4 regions of the Pantoea nemavictus genome follow, and region 4 is predicted to be linked to each of the others. Evidence: predicted binding sites of a transcription regulator. Region 4 holds the regulator's gene; each other region holds the start of a gene.
The links. Region 4 encodes Fur, which represses iron uptake genes when iron is present. Its sites were predicted from a motif close to ATAATAATGAGAACNACTATCAA; they were not measured.
Positions count from the first base shown of each region.

Region 1 (4,226 bases), 680 kb from region 4:
CAATATGCTAAAAAGTGGACCAAAACTTATGAATAAATGCGGTTTTTGGGGTATTGCTGCCCTATTGTGTGTTTTCCAGACGTTCGCCAGCGTCGCGCACGCCGAACAAGCCTGGCCGCGCACCGTTCAGGGCGCTAACGGACCGCTCACCTTAAGCAAAGCGCCGCAGCGCATTGTCTCCACCAGCGTGACACTGACCGGATCGCTGTTGGCGATTGATGCGCCGGTCATCGCCTCGGGCGCCACGGCCCCCAATAGTCGCCTGGCCGACGATCAGGGTTTCTTCCGTCAGTGGAGCGACGTGGCCAAACAGCACCAGCTCAAACGCCTGTACATCGGCGAGCCAAGTGCCGAAGCAGTGGCAGCAGAAGCGCCGGATCTGATTATCGTCAGCGCCACCGGCAATGATTCCGCCATCAAACTCGCCGACCAGTTCTCTGCCATTGCGCCGACGCTGGTGGTCAACTATGACGACAAAAGCTGGCAGGATGTGGTTACGCTGCTAGGCCAAGCCACCGGCCACGACGCGCAGGCTGCACAGCGTGTTAAAGCCTTTGACGATCGCGAAGCGGCGCTGAAGAAAGCCATCACGCTGCCACCGCAGCCGGTCTCCGCCATGGTGTGGAACGGCGGAGGACGCGCGGTCAACCTGTGGACCGCCGCCTCAGCGCAGGGCAAGCTGCTGGAACAACTGGGTTTCACCCTGGCGATGCCGCCAGCAAGTGTGGCGCAGAGCCACAGCATGGGGCAGCGTAAAGATATCGTTCAGCTATCGGGTGAAAACGTCGCCAGCGGCCTAACGGGTAAAACCTTCCTGCTGTTTGCCGCCGACGATAAAACCACGCAGTCGGTGCTGGGCAACCCGTTCCTTGCACAGAACGCCGCAGTACAAGGCAAGCAGGTTTACGCGCTGGGTGTTGATTCGTTCCGTCTCGATTACTACAGCGCCAGCAATCTGCTGGCGCGTTTGGAAAAACTGTTCGTTAAATCATGATGCCTGTTCCGCCAGCTCCGGTGCTGGCGGATGGTAACGACGTAAACGCCCCATCATCAACCACATCCCGATGCCCAGCAGCGCCGCCGCAAAGCCAAACACGGCGGCGGCCTGCGGTGGCAGCAGCCATGAACCCATCGCACCAATCACTGCCGCACCTATCGCGTCGCCGGTGACGTTCTGTGCCGTCCATAATCCGTTGATGCGGCCTAGCAAATGATCGGGCGTTAGCGCCTGAATCATTGCGTACTGCATCAGGCTATTGATGGCGCTGAAGTAGCCGAAGGCGACCAGACAAGCTAACGCCAGCGGCAGATTCGGCATCAGGCTAAACAAGCCAAGGGCGATAAACGCCGCAATCGCGCTGCCGAGCACCAGCTGTCCCGGACGTGCAGCGTGCTTGAGTTTACCGCTGGTGAAGGCGCCCACCGCCGCACCGAGCGGCACTGCGGCGTAGAGCAAACCCAGCTGGTCAGCACTCACTGACCAATGGGGCGCGAGTGCGGGATAGAGCACGCGCACTGCGCTGGCTAAGGTCACCAGCGCACCAATCAGCGCCACCATGCCGACAATCGGGCTGGCAAAGAGAAACTGCACGCCAGCGGCGAGGGATTTGAGCGGATGTTCGCGCGGCTGCGGCGGAGGCGGCAAGTTCGGTAATTTTAACAGGGTTAGCACGGTAAGCAGCGTGCCGAACGCGGCGAGTCCGTAGTTCCAGGTCACGCCGCCGTGGGCAATCACCAGACCGGCAATCGCAGGTGACAAAATCGAGCCAAAGCGCACCGTTAACATGGTGATAGCACCGGCCTGCATAATATTTTCCCGCCCCACCAGCGCGGGCGTGGCGGCTAACAGTGCAGTGACGCCAATCGCTCCGAAGAAACCATCCCAGAAGCCCAGCAGATAAACGGCGATTAACGAAGGTTCCGGCAGCGCCGCATTGATCGCCAGCGCGATAAAGCCCAGCCCGCAGGTTGAACGGGCGAAAAGAATCAGCTTCTTACGCTCATGGCGATCCGCCAAAACGCCGCCGGTCAGCAGACCAATAAACATGCCCGTAGCGGCCAGCGTCACCGCCAATCCCACCAGCAGCGGTGAATTTGTCATGTGCTGGATCTGCACCGGAACCGCGACGGCAAGCATGCCGAGCGCGACAATCGAGATAAAGCGCGCAATAAATACCGCGCGAAAAGCCGGATGGGTTTTCAGCAGTGAGAGATCGATAAAGTGGGATGATTTGTTCATAGGTTCGCCTTTTTGCACCAATTTTCCTCATCGTCCGCGAGGCGAGTCATGGTAACATAGCTAAACGCGAGTAATAACGATAACCATTATCAAGTTGCATCGCGCATGCGACGACGTTGAACAGTGAAGGTTTAGAACGCTATGCGCCAGATCCGTGCATTGGCAGGCTCAGGGATTCTGCTCTTGCTCCTCATCGCGCTCAGCTTAATGCTGGGAGCAAAATCAATACCGCTTCCCGATGTTTATCATTCGCTTACCGCCAGCTGTAATAGCGCGGAGTGTGTGATTGTGCGTGACGCGCGCTTGCCGCGCACCCTGGCTGGTTTGCTGGCGGGCGTGGCGCTCGGGCTGGCCGGTGCCTTGATGCAGAGCCTGACGCGCAACCCGCTGGCCGATCCCGGCATTCTCGGCGTCAATGCCGGTGCTGGTTTCGCAGTGGTGATTGGCATTGCGCTGTTTGGTGCAGATTCGCCGGTAGATTGGCTCGGCTTCGCTTTTGCGGGCGCACTGCTCTCTTCGTTGCTGGTGGCATTGACCGGTGCGATTGGCGGTGGCCGCGTCAATCCGGTACGTCTTACGCTGGCGGGCGTCGCGCTGGGCGCAGTGCTGGATGGGCTGACGTCTGGCCTGTCACTGCTCAATCCTGCCATCTATGATCACCTGCGTTTCTGGCACAGCGGCTCGCTGGATATCCGTAACTTTACCGTGCTGCGCACACTGTTTCCGGCGGTGCTGGTGGGCAGCGTGGTAGCGATTTGTCTGTCGCAGGCGCTCAACAGCCTCAGCATGGGCGGCGATATGGCCACCGCACTCGGTACACGCGTGGGGCGGACCCAGCTGCTTGGCCTACTGGCGATTGCACTGCTGTGCGGTGCAGCGACGGCGGCGGTGGGGCCAATTGCCTTTGTCGGTCTGATGACGCCGCACTTTGCCCGCTGGCTGGTGGGCAACGATCATCGCTGGATGCTGCCGGCGACGGCGCTTATCACGCCGATTCTGTTACTCGCCGCCGATATTCTTGGCCGCCTGCTGGTGGCGGGGGAGCTGCGGGTTTCCATCGTCACGGCAATGCTCGGAGCGCCGATGCTGATTGTACTGGTGCGCCGCAAACTGGGCCGGGGTGCGCTATGACGCGTCGAACCTGGTTACACGCGCTATGGCTGCTGCTTTGCTGCGCAGTGCTGGCGTATCTGGCGATGACGCGCGGGGCATTGCAGATTAGCGGCGAACAAATCGGGCAACTGCTGCTCGGTCAGGTCGCCGGTAACGTCAAACTGATCGTGCTGGAGTGGCGCTTGCCGCGAGTGCTGATGGCGCTGCTGATTGGTGCCGCATTAGGTATCAGCGGAGCGATTTTTCAGTCGCTGCTGCGCAATCCGCTCGGCAGTCCGGATATTCTCGGCTTTAACACCGGCGCATACAGCGGCGTGCTGGTGGCGCTGGTGCTGTTCAATCAAAGTGTAACGGCGATGACCGGCGCGGCACTGATTGGCGGCATCGCCACGGCGGCGCTGGTGTACCTGTTTGCCTGGCGCAACGGGGTGGAAACCTTCCGGCTGATTATCGTTGGTATCAGCGTGCGCGCGCTGCTGATGGCGTTGAACTCGTGGCTGATTATCAGCGCCTCGCTGGAGTCGGCGCTGAGTGCCGGCTTGTGGAGCGCCGGATCGCTTAACGGGATTACCTGGGCGAAAACACCGCCGGTGATTGCCGTGCTGCTGCTGGCATTAGTGCTGATGGCGCTGCTGGCGCGGCGTATGCGCCTGCTGGAGATGGGTGACGATACCGCCAATGCGCTTGGCGTGCCGGTGGAGCGCAGCCGGATGTGGCTGATGCTGATTGGCGTGGTGTTAACGGCAGCATCAACGGCGCTGGTGGGACCGATTTCGTTTGTCGCGCTGCTGGCGCCACAAATTGCACGGCGTCTTGGCGGTGGTATTAAAGGTGCATTGCCGCTGGCAGCGCTGTGTGGCGCGTTGCTGCTGAT
Region 1 covers NZ_JBBGZW010000001.1:2,679,646-2,683,871, forward strand. The annotation lists gene fepB (Fe2+-enterobactin ABC transporter substrate-binding protein) at 29-994, shown strand; gene entS (enterobactin transporter EntS) at 989-2,239, opposite strand; gene fepD (Fe(3+)-siderophore ABC transporter permease) at 2,381-3,370, shown strand; gene fepG (iron-enterobactin ABC transporter permease) at 3,367-4,226, shown strand, end outside.
Region 1: entS (enterobactin transporter EntS) is a predicted target of Fur. The motif match lies at 2,310-2,332, and genes of this name have one in related genera.

Region 2 (4,226 bases), on a different contig from region 4:
GAGGCGACGATCGAACGACCGCTGCCGTAGAAGCAGGCGCTGGAGTTACTGCAAGAGGCTACGTAGTGCTTATCCGCTACGTTATTAACGTTCAGCTGCAGCGTGGTGCCGCGCAGCGAATTCATCGCTTCACCCAGCTCATACTTTGCCATCACGTCATACAGCGTGTAGTGCGGCACGTTGTCGGTGCCGGTCTCATCCGCTGGCGTGGTGCCGGTGTAACGTACGCCGCTACCCAATGTAAAGCCGTTCAGTACGCCATCAAGGAAGGTATAGCTGCCCCACGCTGACGCCGCATGACGCGGAATGCTCGACGGTGAGTGACCAATACGTTCGGTGATGCTGCTCTCTTTGGTCACCGCATCGGTGTAGGTATAGGCGGCCAACAGTTTGATCTCAGGCGTAATCTGCGCATGCGCTTCGGTTTCAATACCCTTCGAACGCACTTTACCGATCTGCTCGTTATAGCCCGTCACGTTGTTGTAGGCAGTGATATTTTTCTGCGTGATATCAAATGCCGAAACGGTAAAGACCGCATCCCAGCCAACCGGCTGATACTTCACGCCCACTTCCGTCTGTTCGCCGGTGGTCGGTTTAAACGGATCGGTGCCCGGTGCGCCGCTGCTCAGGTTTGGCTCAAATGAAGTGCTGTAGCTGACATAAGGTGAAATCCCGTTATCAAACGCATACAGCAAACCCGCGCGGCCGGTAAACTTGTTGTCATTCTGCTGGGATTCGCTGTTATCGGTGCGATCCTGGGTGCGAATTTCGCTCCAGTCATTACGCCCCGACAGCAGCAGATTCCACTGATTCCACTCCAGCTGATCCTGCAGATAAACGCCAACCTGATCGAGCTTCTTGCGCGTGCTGGTGGTCAGCGTCAGATCGTTCTCGTTAATACTGATACGCGTAGGATTAGCCCAATCGAGAATGTATTGATCGCCCCTGTCGAGCCACAGTTTGTTATCGACGTCGCTCCACTTGTAATCCAGCCCGCCGAGCACAGTGTGCGCGACATTGCCGGTATCAAACGTGGCTTTCAGCTGGTTATCCAGGCCCAACTCTTTCGACTTGATCTTGTCGTGCTGCGGACGACGGTTGATCGAGTGATCGTTATCGGCATCAAAGGTATACACCAGATATTTGTACGATTCGTCCATGTTGCTGTAGCGCAAATTCTGCGTGAAGCTGACGTTGTCGCTCAGGTTGTGCTCGAAGATATACCCGACTGACGTCTGCTCGCGCTTGGCTTCGTTGAAGCTCGGATCGCTAACGTTGAAGTCGTAAGGAATGAAGCCTGCGCTGCTCTCTTTCAAGGTCCCGCTGGCGGGCAGGAAGTTACGATAGCCCGCTTTTGGCTCGTTCTGATACATCGTCAATAGCGTGAAGCTGGTATCGGCATTGGGCAGCCAGGTGATCGCTGGCGCAATCGCCATTCGCTGCTGTTTGTTGTCTTTGACGAACTCATGTTTGGTGCTGGCGATGCCGTTCAGGCGGTAGAACAGCGTGTTGTCATCATTCAGCTTGCCGCCGAAATCAAACGCCGCTTCACCCAAATGCTGATTGCCGCTACTGAGCTGTACTTTGTGAATGCTCTGCGCGGTCGGGCGTTTGCTGGTCATGGCAACAATACCGCCCGGATTCACCTGGCCGTACAGCACCGAGGCTGGGCCATGAATCATCTCTACGCGCTCCAGCAGCCAGGGATCGATCTGCCCTGCTGCGCCCCCCTGACCGGACAAACCATAGCTCAGCCCATCCAGGAACTTCGGCGCATAGCGGAAACCGCGCGCAATGATCTCATCGTTACGATTGGAGTTGCCGCGATAGTTAGTCAGCACGCCGCTGGTGTAGCTCAGCGCATCTGCCACCGAGGCCGCCGCCTGGTCGTCCATCTGCTCGCGCGTAATCACCGAAATGGATTGCGGCGTTTTACGCAGCGGCGTGGATGTTTTAGTGCCTGCCGCGCTCTCTTTCGCCACATAACCCTGCAGCGGTGAGGTCACACTTTCACGCGTATCGGCATTCACGGTAAGGGTTTCTTCCGCGGCCGCGCTGAATGCCGCAGGTGCCAGCAACAAAATTGAGGCCAGGGAGAGATATAACCGATTGAATCTGAATTGCAGTGCCACAGCAGGTATTGCTGATTTTTTTGCGTTAACGGACATAGTTGCCATCTCTGTTTCAAACTGCCTTGTAGATGAAATAATCCGTTCGTTCGCCATGCCCAACGGCGCGGCTGTAACGGATTGAAATATTACTGCCTTGAGTTATTTACGGTCCTAATCTCCCTGCGTGACGTCCTTCACAAAATAATCCACTGAAAATACGAAGGTTTATTAGGCGCGAAAAATCATATTGCAAATGTAAATCGTTATCAATAGCATTTGCATTAGCTTTGATTAAGTAAAGATCATGAACAAAATGTGGAGATGGATTGCAGGATGTTTCTAGCTAGCGCAGATAAAATGACAGATGAGTGGTTGCCCGCCGGGACAGTTGCGCAATGGTTGCAGCAGGCAGATGTGGGTGAAGATGGCTGGTGGCAGCGGCTTTACGCCGCCGGAACGCCGCTGGTGGAGCGTGACGACACCGGCCAAACCACCATGCACTTCTTCTGGCGCGATCCCGAAGGCCACTCCGCACTTTCATCCACGCAACGGGTGTATGTCGATATTAACGGCGTTACCGATCACCACAGCGAAGCACCGGAAAGTTTGCTGCGGGTGGGCGACAGCGACGTCTGGCATTGGTCGACGCATATTGAGTCAGACTGGCGCGGCAGTTACAGCCTGATCCCCGCCACCGCGCAGCAGTTGCCACCGCTGTTTTGTGGCGACGAAGAGGCGTGTCGCGCGCTGCAGCGCAAATGGTGGATTTCGCTGATGCCGCTGGCGATTCCCGACAAACTCAACCCCACGCCGCCGTTTCTCAGCAGCCGACGCTTTGCCCTGAGCAACGCACATATGCCGGATGCGCCGGATCAATCCGCATGGCGCGCGCTGGATGCCGGACTGGCTGAAACCTGGCCTGATGCGCTGCAAACCTTGCAGTGGCACAGCGAGTTGCTCAACGTGACGCGCAACGTCTGGCTGTACAGCACCGGGCAAACCGATCGGCCTGAACAGCGTCCGCTGGCGATTCTGCTCGACGGACAAAACTGGGTGTATGGCCAACCGATTTTCAGCGCGCTGGATCAGGTCACCGCGGATGGCGAACTGCCGCCGACCTGCTGGCTGTTTATCGATGTCATCGACAGTCAGCATCGCGAAGCTGAATTGCCGTGCAACGCCACCTTCTGGCAAGCAGTGCAGCAGGAACTCCTACCGCTGGCGCGCCAGCACGCCGCGTTCAGCAGCGACGCCAATCGCACGCTGGTGGCTGGGCAAAGTTACGGCGGACTGGCCGCGCTCTATGCCGGTTTGCACTGGCCGCAGCGCTTTGGCCGCGTTCTGACCCAATCCGGCTCCTTCTGGTGGCCCAATCTGCAGTACATCCGCGATTACGCCAACCGCGAGCATCACGCGCCTGGCCTGCTGCTACAGCGTCTGCAGCAAGGCACGCTGCCGCCGGGCAAGCTGAAGATCTTTCAGGAAGTGGGCGATCGCGAGGCCGACATGGTGTACGTCAACCAGCAGATCGCCCCGGTGCTTCAGGCTGCAGGCCATGAATTACATTTTCGCCGCTACGCCGGAGGGCACGATGCGCTGTGCTGGCGTGGCGGTTTGATCGACGGCTGCCGCTGGCTGCTGGCCGATTTTCTTTCCCCAACCTCACCCTCTGAAGGTACTCATCATGTCTGAACAACAAAATCCGTTTGATAACGATGCGCTGGATTTTCTGGTGCTGCTCAACGCGCGCCAGCAATACAGCCTGTGGCCAGCGTTTGCCCCGGTACCGGCGGGTTGGCATAACGTGGCAGGGCCGCTAACGCGTGCCGCCGCCATCGCGTTTATTGAAGCCAACTGGCACGACATGCGACCAGCGACGCAACAGACGTCGTCTACCGCAGCCTGATTTTCACTTTTAATCATTTAATTAATTTATTCCCATCATCCTTCGGGTTGCAGCCAACGCCGCTGCAGCCTGAAGGATGACGGGAATCAGACAGGAATTGTCCTTTGGCAACGTACAAACAACCTCCCTCTGCGGCCTATCCTTTGGTGGCGGCGCAGCCCGGCATCTGGATTGCTGACAGCATTGCGCCGCAGCGCAATCAATTTACC
Region 2 covers NZ_JBBGZW010000002.1:793,419-797,644, reverse strand. The annotation lists gene WH298_RS23255 (TonB-dependent siderophore receptor) at 1-2,168, opposite strand, end outside; gene fes (enterochelin esterase) at 2,445-3,803, shown strand; gene WH298_RS23245 (MbtH family protein) at 3,796-4,017, shown strand; gene WH298_RS23240 (amino acid adenylation domain-containing protein) at 4,122-4,226, shown strand, end outside.
Region 2: fes (enterochelin esterase) is a predicted target of Fur. The motif match lies at 2,365-2,387, and genes of this name have one in related genera.

Region 3 (4,226 bases), 1.9 Mb from region 4:
GACGCCGGGAGAAGAGGCGAGCCGCGTGCGTCAAACCGTACCGTTATTACCGTTTGACGCCGCGTCGTAATCAGGAGACTTTCTGGCGGCGTTTTTTCCACACCACCACAATGCTGCCGGCAAGACCGATAAACAGCAGGGCAATCGGCAGGATCATCAGGATCGCCATCACCTGATCTTCATGGCGTTTGATAAAGGGCACATGGCTGATGCCGTAGCCCAGCGTCACCACGATCCCAACCCACAACAGGCCGCTCAGCCAGTTAAATAGCTGAAAACGTCCATTTTTCAGTCCAGAAATGCCGGCCATGGTGGGCAGCAACGTGCGGACAAAGGCGAGGAAGCGGCCAACCAGCAGCGCCATCAAGCCATGGCGGTCAAACATCGTCCACGCGCGCTGGTGATATTGTGCCGGCAGGTGTAATAACCAACTTTTCACCAGTTTGGTATTGCCCAGCCAGCGCCCTTGTAAGTAGCTCAACCAACAGCCGAGACTGGCTGCGGTAGTTAAAATGACGATGGTCGGCACGAAATCCATCACGCCCTTGGCCACCATCGCGCCGGCCAGTAACAGCAGGCTGTCGCCCGGCAGGAACGACGCGGGCAATAAACCGTTTTCCAGAAACAGCGTCAAAAACATCACGCCGTAGACAATCCACACGACATCCGGATTACCTAGCGCGGCAAAATCCTGATGCCAAAGCGCCTGGACAATCTCATGTAAAACACCCATCAGCTATTCCATCGAGTCACAAGGATTCTAATTTTAACCTTCTGTGGCACTGCATTCGTTGATCTCTCATCGCCGCCACAGCGTGGTTGAGTTTCTGTTTAGTTTTTTAAGCGCGCAAAGCCAGCTTTCAAATCATCCAGCAAGTCATCAACGTGTTCGAGACCAATATGCAGACGCACTAAGGTGCCATCAAAATCAACGCCGCCCGCCGGACGAATCGCCGCCAATTCCTCAGGCTGATTCGCCAGAATCAGCGATTCATAGCCGCCCCACGAATAGGCCATGCTGAAATGGTGAAAGTGATCGAGATAATTTGCCAACTGCTCGCGACTTAATTTTTCATGCAGGATAAAGGAGAACAAACCGCTGCTGCCGCTGAAGTCGCGCTGCCAGAATGCGTGGCCTTTACACTGCGCCAGCGCCGGGTGATTAACGCGCGCCACTTCCGGCTGCGCGGCCAGCCACTCGGCGACCTGCAATCCGCTCTCTTCGTGCTGACGCAGGCGCGTGCCCAGCGTGCGCAGGCCACGGCTCGCCATATAAGCGGTATCGGCGTCAACCATCTGGCCCATCAGGTACGAATTCTCGCGCAGCTGTGGCCAGCAACGCGCATTGGCTACCGCGGTGCCAATCATCGCATCGCTGTGACCAATGATGTATTTGGTGCCGGCCTGAATCGAAATATCGATGCCGTGCTCCAGCGCGTTAAATAACACGCCCGCCGCCCAGGTATTATCGATCATGATAATCGCGTCAGGCGCTTTCGCGCGCACGGCGGCAACGATGGCCGGGATATCCTGCACTTCCATGGTGATCGAAGCCGGAGATTCCAGGAACACCACGCGCGTATTCGGCTGCACCAGTTCGCCAATTTCGCTGCCGATGCAGTGATCGAAATAGGTGGTGGTGACATTCAGCTTGCTGAGAATTTTAGAGCAAAAATCCTGGGTCGGTTCATACACCGCGCCGCTCACCAGAATGTGGTCGCCGGCTTCGACAAAGGACAAAATGGCGTTGGATACCGCCGCCGCGCCGCACGGATAAAGCGCACAGCCCGCGCCGCCTTCCAGCTCGGTCATCGCATCCTGCAGCGAGAAATGGGTGAGGGTGCCGCGACGGCCATAAAACAGTTCGCCTGTTGCGCGACCGGCGGTGGCGCGTTTTTTGTCGGCGACGCTGTCAAAAACCAGTGAGGAAGCGCGTTGAATCACGCTGTTTACTGAGCCCTGAGTGTAACGTTTGCTGCGTCCCGCGGTGACCAGCCTGGTGTCTATTTTTTTCGTTGCCATCACTGCCTTTCCTGACATTTCCCACAAAACATTCACGTTACCACGAATCGCTATGGCGGGTTGAGCCTGAATGCCGATTATCAGAGTGAGGCCAGTATTGCGCATAACATCGGCTAAATTGTGGAAATGACAGGCATCTTTCCTTTGTAAATAGTAATGAGAACCACTATCACTTCGGTGGTGTTTTTTGCTATGATCCGCGCTTCAATCGTGAACTGTGCAACAGAAGTTGGAGATGCAGCGTGGTAGCCAGTGATTTGATGCAAACGGATCTCTCCGTTTGGGGCATGTATCAGCATGCCGATATCGTGGTAAAGATTGTGATGATTGGCCTGTTACTGGCTTCCGTCGTCACCTGGGCGATTTTCTTCGGTAAGTTTGCTGAGCTGAGCGGGGCGAAACGTCGCCTGAAGCGCGAGCAGCAGGCGCTGGGCGAAGCCCGATCGTTAAACGATGCTTACCGTGCTGCTGAAAACTTCAAAGGCAACAGCCACAGCGCTGTGTTGCTCAACGATGCGCACAATGAACTGGAGCTGTCAGCCGGCACTGAAGATCTGGACGGCATTAAAGAGCGCACCAGCTTCCGTCTCGATCGCCGCGTTGCCGCCTTCAGCCGTCATGCCGGCCGCGGTAATGGCTTCCTGGCCACCATCGGTTCCGTTGCGCCATTTATCGGCCTGTTCGGTACCGTTTGGGGCATCATGAACAGCTTCATCGGTATCGCGAAAACACAAACCACCAATCTTGCTGTAGTAGCACCCGGCATTGCTGAAGCGCTGCTGGCCACGGCCATTGGTCTGGTTGCGGCGATTCCTGCGGTGGTTATCTATAACGTCTTCGCGCGCATGATTGCCAGCTACAAAGCGTCGCTGGGCGACGTCGCCGCGCAGGTCATGTTACTGCAGAGCCGCGATCTTGACCTCGGCAACGTCGATACGGCGAAAGAAGCCAACCGTCCAGCGGCGGCACAGAAACTGCGCGTAGGATAAGTATTATGGCGATGCGTTTAAACGATGACTCGGTAGGCGATGGCGAAATGCACGAAATCAACGTGACGCCGTTTATCGACGTCATGCTGGTTCTGCTGATCATCTTTATGGTCGCCGCACCGTTAGCCACGGTCGATGTGCGCGTTAACCTGCCAGCGTCGACCAGCGCGCCACAGCCGCGTCCGGAAAAACCGGTTTATCTGTCGATTAAAGAAGATAAGCAGATCTACATCGGTAACGATGCGGTGACCAAAGAGACGCTGGTGAATACGTTGACCGCCCAAACCGAAGGCAAGAAAGACACCACCATCTTCTTCCAGGCGGATAAATCAGTTGATTACGCCACCCTGATGGAAGTGATGGATCAGCTGCGTGAAGCCGGTTACCTGAAGATTGGTTTGATGGGCATGGAAACGGTGAAGAAGTAATTTCGTTTCATATGTTGATGTCTTGAATAGAAGGGTCGCTTACACAGCGACCCTTTTTTATGGCTGCCTTACTGAGAAGCAGTGTTAGGCGGCGTAAGAGCCAGCGCCATCCTGCAGCAGCAGTTCGCTGTTGTCATGGCTATAAACGTGGTATTGCGCAGCAGTATTGGCCGTAGCAGTTTCTTGCATCCAGTCGCTGGCCTCTGTTCCCTGCGGCAGAATATCTTCCAACTGTAACGCCACGGCAGTAGTGTCCTGAAGCTCAAGCTGCGAGCTGTCAATAAACAGACCTTCGCCTTCCTCGACCAGCAACTGCTGCAGCGTTAGGTTGCTGTTCTCTTCTGGCTCGACACTGCTGATCTGCGCCTCCTCAACAAGGTTGATGTGGAATTTATCGCTCCAGTTACTTTTCATCTCCCCGGTGGAGGCGCGAGCCTGGTATTCCCAGATGCCCGGTTGATCCAGCTGCGGCGAGGTAAAGCTCCATTTACCGTCTTCGCCCACGCGTGCAGTGCCGTTGCTGCGCAGACTTTCTCCCTGCAGACCAAACTCAATTTCAATGATCTGGCCAGGTGTACCCGTGCCTTGCAGCGTAGGTGTGTTGTCGTCAGTGGTGCCGTTGTGGAAAACAGGATCCTGCACCAGACCCACATCATCGTTGGCAAAATTGATGCTCGGTGCCAGCGGGGCACCTGGGATCATGATCAGCTCGAAGTTATCGCTCCAGTCACTGGTTTGCCCTGCAGTCACGCCGCGCGCACGAAACGCCCACTCGCCATAATTGCTC
Region 3 covers NZ_JBBGZW010000001.1:1,455,693-1,459,918, reverse strand. The annotation lists gene WH298_RS06575 (AraC family transcriptional regulator) at 1-70, shown strand, start outside; gene WH298_RS06570 (DedA family protein) at 71-733, opposite strand; gene metC (cystathionine beta-lyase) at 832-2,022, opposite strand; gene exbB (tol-pal system-associated acyl-CoA thioesterase) at 2,283-3,011, shown strand; gene exbD (TonB system transport protein ExbD) at 3,017-3,439, shown strand; gene WH298_RS06550 (Ig-like domain-containing protein) at 3,524-4,226, opposite strand, start outside.
Region 3: exbB (tol-pal system-associated acyl-CoA thioesterase) is a predicted target of Fur. The motif match lies at 2,173-2,195, and genes of this name have one in related genera.

Region 4 (4,226 bases):
CCGCGTCAGTATGAGTTTTCACGTCTGAATCTGGAATACGCAGTGATGTCCAAGCGTAAACTGACTCAGCTGGTGAGCGAAAAAGTTGTGGAAGGCTGGGACGATCCGCGCATGCTGACCGTTTCCGGTTTGCGTCGTCGTGGTTACAGCTCGGCTTCGATTCGTGAGTTCTGCCGCCGCATTGGCGTTACTAAGCAGGACAATATCGTAGAAATGGCTTCACTGGAGTCGTGCATTCGTGACGATCTCAATGAAAACGCGCCGCGTGCGATGGCCGTGATGGATCCCCTGAAGGTGGTGATTGAAAATCTGCCAGCGGGTCACGAAGAGATCATCACCATGCCAAATCATCCTAACAAACCGGAGATGGGTACGCGTGAAGTGCCATTCAGCCGTGAAGTGTGGATCGATCGCGCTGACTTCCGCGAAGAAGCCAATAAACAATACAAGCGTCTGGTGCTGGGTAAAGAAGTGCGTCTGCGTAATGCTTACGTGATCCGTGCTGAACGTGTAGCGAAGGATGATGAAGGCAATATCACCTGTATCTACTGTACTTGCGATGTTGATACGCTGAGCAAAGATCCTGCTGATGGGCGTAAAGTGAAAGGCGTTATCCATTGGGTTTCTGCAATTCACGCGTTGCCGGCGGAATTCCGCCTGTATGATCGTCTGTTTAGTGTGCCAAATCCGGGCGCGGCTGAGGATTTCCTCACCACCATTAACCCGAACTCACTCGAAACTAAACAGGGCTTCGTTGAGCCTGGTCTGCGCGAGGCCGATTCAATGGCACCGTATCAGTTCGAACGTGAAGGCTACTTCTGTGCTGATAGCGTTTATTCGCAGCCGTCAAAATTGGTGTTTAACCGCACCGTTGGATTGCGCGATACCTGGGCGAAAATCGGCGATTAATTATTTTGTCGCTAACACGATAAGATCATGAAAGGGCGAGCAATCGCCCTTTTTTATTGCCTCTATTTGGCCACCTGCAATCTTTTATGCTGCCTTCCTGTTGATGCGATTAATTCCTCATTTACGACTATTCTGACTTTAGCAAAATTAAACCATTTGCCAGTGTGAAAAACTTTTTTTCAGGTAGGCTATGCGCACTCAAACGTTGCTCCGCGGGTTATCAAAGGATAAAAAATGACAAGTCTTGCCCTGGAAGCCAAGCACAGTGTGGTTGTATTACATCAGCTTATCGAACGTATTTTCAATCAGGTTGAAGGCAGTGATGACAGCATTGATCTGTTTTTATCGCACTTTCATCCCGAATTTAAAATGGTGACACCGCAAGGTAAACAGTTGGATCTTAATGAGATGGAAACGCTGTTTCGCCAATTGAATGGGCAACGCGAAGGCATGCGTATTGCGACCAGTGAGCACGCCATTATCTCGCAGCAAAGCGAAGAGGTGACGATTCAATATCGTGAATTACAAATGATGAATGGCATCAATCAGAGCCGCATTTCACTGGCGGTTCTCGATTGCAGCACCAGCATTCCGCGCTGGCGTTACCTGCAAGAAACCATCGTTGCCTGATTTCAGGTATAAAAAAACCGGCTCAAGCGCCGGTTTTTTTATACTGCATAGCACACTCAATTACTTATCGTGGAGCGTGTCGTCTTCGCGGCAGTCTCCCAGAGCACAGTGACCGTACAAGTACAGGCTGTGGTTACTGAGTTTGATACCATGGCGAGTGGCAATTTCACGCTGACGCGTTTCAATTGATTCATCGCTAAATTCGATAACCTTGCCGCAATCGAGGCAAATCAGGTGATCGTGGTGATGTTGCTGGGTCAGTTCAAAGACAGATTTACCGCCTTCAAAATTATGACGGGTAACGATGCCCGCGTCGTCAAACTGGTTAAGAACGCGATATACCGTTGCCAGACCAATCTCTTCGCCCATATCGATCAGGCGCTTATACAAATCCTCCGCACTGACGTGATGGGACTCGGGTCCGGGTCCCTGAAGCACTTCCAGAATTTTCAGTCTGGGGAGCGTGACTTTCAGGCCAGCCTTCTTCAATGCGGAGTTGTTGTCAGTCATGCGGATATTGTCCTGTTACTTTGCTAGTCACTTGCGGCGCAGGGGCCTTGAATGTTTAGGTCAACGCGCATTCTCATTTGCGTCTCATTATAGAACTCAAGCAGTGAAATGAAAACCAAGGCAACGTCCTTAATCACCAAAAGCAGTAAGGATAATGTCACTAACGCCTTCAAGACGCTTGGGTTTTGGATTCCATTTCACTCAGCCTCATTCTAATGCCAGAGGAATAAGCGGATGACCATTGCGGGTATTCTACAGATTTGCGGGGAAAAGTTAAAAAACCGTAGCTATTATTTTTATAGGAAATTCCGTTGCCCGATGTGAACTTGCGCGCACATCGGGCAGAGCAGGGGATTACGCTTCAATAATCTCTTTCAGCTGCAGTTCATCGAAGATCTGCTTCACCCAGGTTTCAACGCGCTCATTGGTCAGTTCGGGTTGACGGTCTTCGTCAATCGCCAGACCGAGGAAGTGTTTATCATCGGCCAAACCTTTAGATGCTTCAAAATGGTAGCCTTCGGTTGGCCAGTGGCCGACGATGACTGCACCATTCGGCTCAATGATGTCGCGGATGGTGCCCATCGCGTCGCAGAAGTATTCGGCGTAATCTTCCTGATCGCCACAACCAAACAGCGCTACCAGCTTGCCATTGAAATCAATCTCTTCCAGCGTCGGGAAGAAATCATCCCAGTCACACTGCGCTTCACCATAATACCAGGTTGGAATGCCCAGCAGCAGGATATCGAACGCATCGAGATCTTCTTTGGTGCTCTTAGCAATGTCATGCACTTCGGCGACATCTTTACCCAGTTGTTTCTGGATCATTTTTGCAATGTTTTCAGTGTTGCCGGTATCGCTGCCGAAGAAAATGCCTACGATTGCCATGGGTTAGGTAACCTCTTAGATCCTGATTGTGAAAGTAAGTCAGTTGACTGCACAGTAATGCGAATAATAGCAGACCGGTAAAAAGTGCGGAACTTGTAAAGCCGTGACTTTGTGTTCCAGCGTGCGGTCTTCGCGCGTTACGACAGTTTGAGCTGTGCCAGCAGCATTTGTTCAATCAATTCGCTGCGACTGATGTTTTGCTGGTCGGCCAGCGTGCTGAGCGCGTCAACCGCCTCGCTGGACATCTTCAGCTCGACACGACGCAGCCCACGCACTTTATCGCGCTTGAGCTGATTACGTTTGTTGATGCGTAATTGTTCATCACGCGTCAGCGGGCTGGTTTTCGGGCGACCAGGACGCCGCTCGTCTGCAAAGAGATCAAGCGTAGTGCGGTCTGTCTGTTCTTTTGCCATGGTTTGTAAAACTGAGTGGGCGCGAACGGCGGAAAGGCGCTGCGCGATTAAAACATTATCGGCCCGACCACGGTGAAAAAATCATCCGTGGCAAATTTTTAGCGCGACATGATACTCCAGCGCCTTCCTTGACGCCAACCCTAAAGCGCACGCGGCAAGCTTTTGCTTTTACAGGTTAAAAAATCGACGCACCGCGCGTAGCACCGCCTCAGGTTTCTCTGCATGCACCCAATGTCCGGCCCCGCTAATCACATGCGCGTGTGCCTGTGGGAATTGACGCAATAGCGCATCGCGATGCTGATTATCCAGATAGGGCGAGTCGCCACCACGAATAAACAGCGCAGGGTGCGGCCATGCAGGCACCTCTTCCCAGCCGGAAATGGTGGTGTAATTCTCCCACAGCACCGGCACATTAAAGCGCCATTCACCTTCGGCAAACGACTTGAGGATGAACTGAATCACGCCATCCTCATTAATGTGCTGACGCATCACCTCAGCCGCTTCACTGCGGCGCGTCACGCCAGCAGCGCTAACGGCACGGATAGCGGCAAAGATTTCGTCATGGCGGCGAGTTTGATAATCAACCGGCGCGATATCGATCATCACCATTTTTTCTATGCGTTCTGGCGCTATGGCACTGAGCGCCATAGCGATTTTGCCGCCCATTGAGTGGCCGATTACGCTAGCGCGTTCAATGTTGTGCGCATCCAACGTTTCGACCATGTCCTGCGCCATGGCGTGATAATTCATCACCTCACTGCGTGCAGACAGGCCGTGGTTACGCACATCAACCTGCAATGTTGGGCGTGCATCACGCACCCCGCGCGCTAATACGCCGAGGTTATCAAGGCTGCCAAAAAGACCATGGATTAACAGAAT
Region 4 covers NZ_JBBGZW010000001.1:3,360,823-3,365,048, forward strand. The annotation lists gene glnS (glutamine--tRNA ligase) at 1-909, shown strand, start outside; gene WH298_RS15400 (hypothetical protein) at 1,144-1,539, shown strand; gene fur (ferric iron uptake transcriptional regulator) at 1,600-2,049, opposite strand; gene fldA (flavodoxin FldA) at 2,404-2,934, opposite strand; gene ybfE (LexA regulated protein) at 3,072-3,347, opposite strand; gene ybfF (esterase) at 3,516-4,226, opposite strand, start outside.